2 regions of the Pelagibius sp. CAU 1746 genome follow, and region 2 is predicted to be linked to the other one. Evidence: predicted binding sites of a transcription regulator. Region 2 holds the regulator's gene; the other holds the start of a gene.
What was found. The regulator PhoB, encoded in region 2, activates phosphate uptake and scavenging genes when phosphate is short. The targets are predictions, from matches to a motif close to TNTCATAAAACTGTCA.
Positions count from the first base shown of each region.

Region 1: the regulator PhoB is predicted to act here: its motif matches at 660-675, upstream of AAFN88_RS07065 (putative 2-aminoethylphosphonate ABC transporter substrate-binding protein).

Region 1 covers NZ_JBDOQT010000001.1:1,472,317-1,474,510, reverse strand. The annotation lists gene AAFN88_RS07070 (DMT family transporter) at 1-631, shown strand, start outside; gene AAFN88_RS07065 (putative 2-aminoethylphosphonate ABC transporter substrate-binding protein) at 877-1,899, shown strand; gene AAFN88_RS07060 (putative 2-aminoethylphosphonate ABC transporter ATP-binding protein) at 2,063-2,194, shown strand, end outside.
Region 2 covers NZ_JBDOQT010000001.1:634,293-636,486, forward strand. The annotation lists gene pstB (phosphate ABC transporter ATP-binding protein PstB) at 1-217, shown strand, start outside; gene phoU (phosphate signaling complex protein PhoU) at 255-1,004, shown strand; gene phoB (phosphate regulon transcriptional regulator PhoB) at 1,001-1,693, shown strand; gene AAFN88_RS02895 (bifunctional acetate--CoA ligase family protein/GNAT family N-acetyltransferase) at 1,819-2,194, opposite strand, start outside.

The sequences.
Region 1 (2,194 bases), 840 kb from region 2:
CTACTACTATTTCCTGTCGATGGCCTACAAGTGGGGCGACCTCTCGCGGGTCTACCCCATCTCGCGCGGCATCGCGCCGCTGCTGGTCTCCCTCGGCGCGCTGATCTTCGCCGGCGAGCAGCTTTCGGCCTTCGGCTGGGGCGGCGTCGCCCTGGTCTCGCTCGGTATCTGCCTGCTCGCCTTCTTCTCCAAGGGCCCCAGCGTGCCCGACCCGCGCTCGACCCTGGCCGCCGTCGCCACCGGCCTGATCATCGCCAGCTACAGCGTGATCGACGGCATCGGCGTGCGGCTCTCCGCCAGCCCCTTCGGCTACATCGGCTGGCTGTTCTTCACCGAGTTCCTGGTCACCCTCTTCGTCCTGGTCCGCCTGAAGCCGCGCCTCACTCCGGAGGTGCGCGCCACCCTGCGCGTCGGCTACCTGGGCGGCCTCTGCGCCGTGGCCGCTTATGCCCTGGTCATCTATGCCAACACCCTGGCGCCGCTGGGCATGGTCTCGGCCCTGCGCGAGTCGAGTGTCATCATCGCAGCTCTCTTCGGGGTTGTCATATTCCGCGAACGCCCCTGGATCAGCCGCCTCGCCGCCGCAGTCACGGTGGGCGCGGGAGTCCTGGTGTTGACGCTGACCCGCTGAGAAATCCATATATCAGTGAAATCTTTTATTTCATAAAAATAATAGATTTCCTCTATTGTAGCCATCCGATCACACTAACGATCGGAAACCGACACGGCCGCCGGGGGCCCGCAAGCGGCAGCCCAAGAGGTGGCGGCACCATGAAGCCGGCGGTCAGGGGGAAACGCCCGAAGAGACGACAGACTGCCAAGGAAAACCGGTTTGAAAACCGGATGTTCGGCTAGCAACAGGGAGCACAGACAATCATGGCATTTCGGAAAACTCTGCTGACCGCGGCCGCGGCCAGCCTCCTGGTCGCGGCGGCCGCGAAAGCGGAAGTCGAGCTCACGGTCTATACGGCCGTCGAGGCGGAAGACCTGAAGCGCTACGCGGAGACCTTCAACCAGGACCACCCGGACATCAAGATCAACTGGGTCCGCGATTCGACCGGCATCGTCACGGCCAAGCTGCTGGCCGAGAAGAACAATCCGCAGGCCGACGTGGTCTGGGGCCTGGCGGCCACCTCGCTGCTGCTGCTGAAGACCGAGGGCATGCTGGAACCCTATGCGCCCAAGGGCGTCGAGAAGCTGGACAAGAAGTTCGTCGACAAGAGCACTCCGCCGGCCTGGGTCGGCATGGACGCCTGGGTGGCCTCGGTCTGCTTCAACACCGTCGAGGGCGAGAAGCTGGGCCTGCCGGTGCCCAAGACCTGGAAGGACCTGACCAAGCCGGTCTACAAGGGCCACGTCATCATGCCGAACCCGAATTCCTCGGGCACCGGCTTCCTGGACGTTTCCTCCTGGCTGCAGCTGTTCGGCGAGAAGGGCGGCTGGGAGTACATGGACGCGCTGCACGAGAACATCGCGCGCTACACCCACTCCGGCTCGGCCCCCTGCAAGCTGGCGGCCGCGGGCGAGATTCCCATCGGCGTATCCTTCGCCTTCCGCGGCGCCAAGTCCAAGGCCGCGGGCGCACCGCTGGAGATCGTCGTCCCCGAGGAAGGCGTCGGCTGGGACATGGAAGCCACGGCCATCGTCGCCGGTACCGCCAAGCTGGAGGCCGCCAAGACCCTGGTCGACTGGTCGATCTCCAAGAAGGCCAACGAGATGTACAACACCGGCTATGCCGTGGTCGCCATGCCGGGCGTGGCCAAGCCGGTCGAGTTCTTCCCGGAGAACCTGGTCGACAAGATGATCGACAACGACTTCGAGTTCGCCGCCAACAACCGTGCGGCGATCCTGGAAGAGTGGCAGAAGCGCTACGATTCGAAGTCCGATCCCAAAGGCTGATCCCGGTTTGAATCCCCTGGAGAGGGCGCCGCTTGCGGCGCCCTCTTCCGCTTCAACGCCCCCTCCCGCATACTGACCGCAAGGCCCGCGGGGGCCGGCGCGCAGCGCGCCGGGCGAAAGACGGGCGGCGAAGCAGCCAATTCGAGCAAGGCGAGGCGTTTACTTGTCCAGCTATCTGCGCATCCGCAATCTGTTTAAGAACTTCGGGGACTTCACGGCCCTGAAGGACATCTCCCTGGACATCGAAGAGGGGGAATTCGTCTGCTTCCTGGGGCCCTCCGGCTGCGGCAAGACC
Region 2 (2,194 bases):
CATCGCGACGGCGAAGATCGAAGAACTGATCGACGAGCTGCGGCAGAACTTCACCATCGTCATCGTCACCCACTCCTTGCAGCAGGCCGCGCGCGTTTCGCAGCGCACCGCCTTCTTCCATCTGGGCGTCCTGGTCGAGGTCGGGGACACCGAGCAGTTGTTCACCAACCCGCGCGACGAGCGCACCCAGGGCTACATCACCGGCCGCTTCGGCTGACCCCTGGACAAACACGAGACGCGAAGGGCAGGCAAGCATGAGCGCCAACCACATCGTCAAATCCTTCGACGAGGAACTGCAGCAACTCAACGCCATCGTGCTGCGCATGGGCGGTCTCGCCGAGGCCCAGATGGCCAATGCGATCGACGCTCTGGCGCGCCGCGATTCGGAGCTGGCGCAGAAGGTGGTCGCGGGTGACGAGGCCATCGACGAGATGGACCTGGAGCTGGACGAGAACGCGGTGCGCACCCTGGCGCTGCGCCAGCCCATGGCCAACGATCTGCGCGAAGTGATTTCGGCGCTGAAGATTTCGAGCGACCTGGAGCGCATCGGCGACTATGCCAAGAACGTCGCCAAGCGCACCTTGGCCCTCAACCAGCTTGCGCCCCACGAGGCGACGCGCTCCATCCCGCGCATGGCCAAGCTGGTGCAGGCGATCATCAAGGACGTGCTCGACGCCTACGCCAACCACGACCCCAACCGCGCGATCGACGTCTGGCACCGCGACGAAGAGGTCGACGAGATGTACACGGCGCTGTTCCGCGAGCTCCTCACCTACATGATGGAAGACCCGCGCAACATCACGCCCTGCACGCATTTGCTGTTCATTGCCAAGAACATCGAGCGCATCGGCGATCACGCCACTAACATCGCCGAGACGACACACTATCTTACGACCGGAAAGCGCATCCAAGGCGGCCGCCCGAAGAACGACCTCTCCAGTTTCCAGATCATGAATCCGGAAGACGTTGAGGAAGGCGGCACGGAAGACGGGGAGGGCGCATGAAACCTCTTGTCCTGATCGTCGAGGACCAGGAGGCCCTGGTCACGATGCTGCGCTACAACCTTGAAAGTGCGGGCTTCCGCATAAACACCGCGGGCGACGGCGAGGAGGCCCTTGTGGCGGCCGCCGAAGAGGTGCCGGACCTGATCCTGCTGGACTGGATGCTGCCGCTGATGTCCGGCATCGAGGTTTGCCGGCAGTTGCGCAGCAAATCGGAAACCAAGCGCGTGCCGATCATCATGTTGACGGCGCGCGGCGAGGAGAGCGACAAGCTGCGCGGGCTGGACAGCGGTTGCGACGACTACATCACCAAGCCCTTCTCGCCGGCGGAGATGATCGCACGCGTCAACGCGGTGCTGCGCCGGAGCAAGCCGGAGCTGAGCAGCGAGATGCTGACCTTCGAGGACCTGGCCATGGACCTGGCGGCGCACCGCGTCAAACGCAATGGCCAGGACATCCATCTGGGCCCGACGGAGTTCCGCCTGCTGCGCCACCTGATGCAACACCCCGGTCGCGTCTTCACCCGCGAGCAGCTTCTGGATTCGGTCTGGGGCCGCGACGTCTACGTGGAGCCGCGCACCGTCGACGTCCACATCCGCCGGCTGCGCAAGGCGCTGAACCAAAGCGGCGAGGAGGATCTGATCCGCACCGTGCGCTCGGCCGGCTACTCCCTCGACCGGCCCAGTGCCTGAATGACCTCGTGCTTCGAGACGCTCGCTGACGCTCACTCCTCAGCATGAGGTCAACTAAGCTCCTGCCTCATCCTGAGGAGGCGCGGCAGCGCCATCTCGAAGGATGCACCGCAATCTCCGAGCAGTTACTCGCGCAGCGGGCGGCGGACGCGGATTATGCCGTCTTCCGGTGCGCCGCGTTGAAAGCCCAGCTCGTCGCAGAGCGCCAACATGCGCGCGTTGTCGGCCAGCACGTCGCCCCAAACTTCGCTGAGGCCCCGCCTCACCGCGAAGTCCATGATGCGCTCCATCAGCGCGCGGCCCAGGCCGCGGCCCTTGGCGTCGGAGCGGATGGCGATGGCGAACTCGGCGCGCTGGTTGTCCGGGTCGGCGACCAGTCGCACCACGCCCAGGCCGCCGCGGTCTCCGCCCTTGGCGCTGTGGTCCTCGCCTGGCGCCGGGAAGGCGGCCAGCGCCATTTCGCGGTCGTAGTCGAGCTGCGTGAGGCGTGCCGCCAAGTCC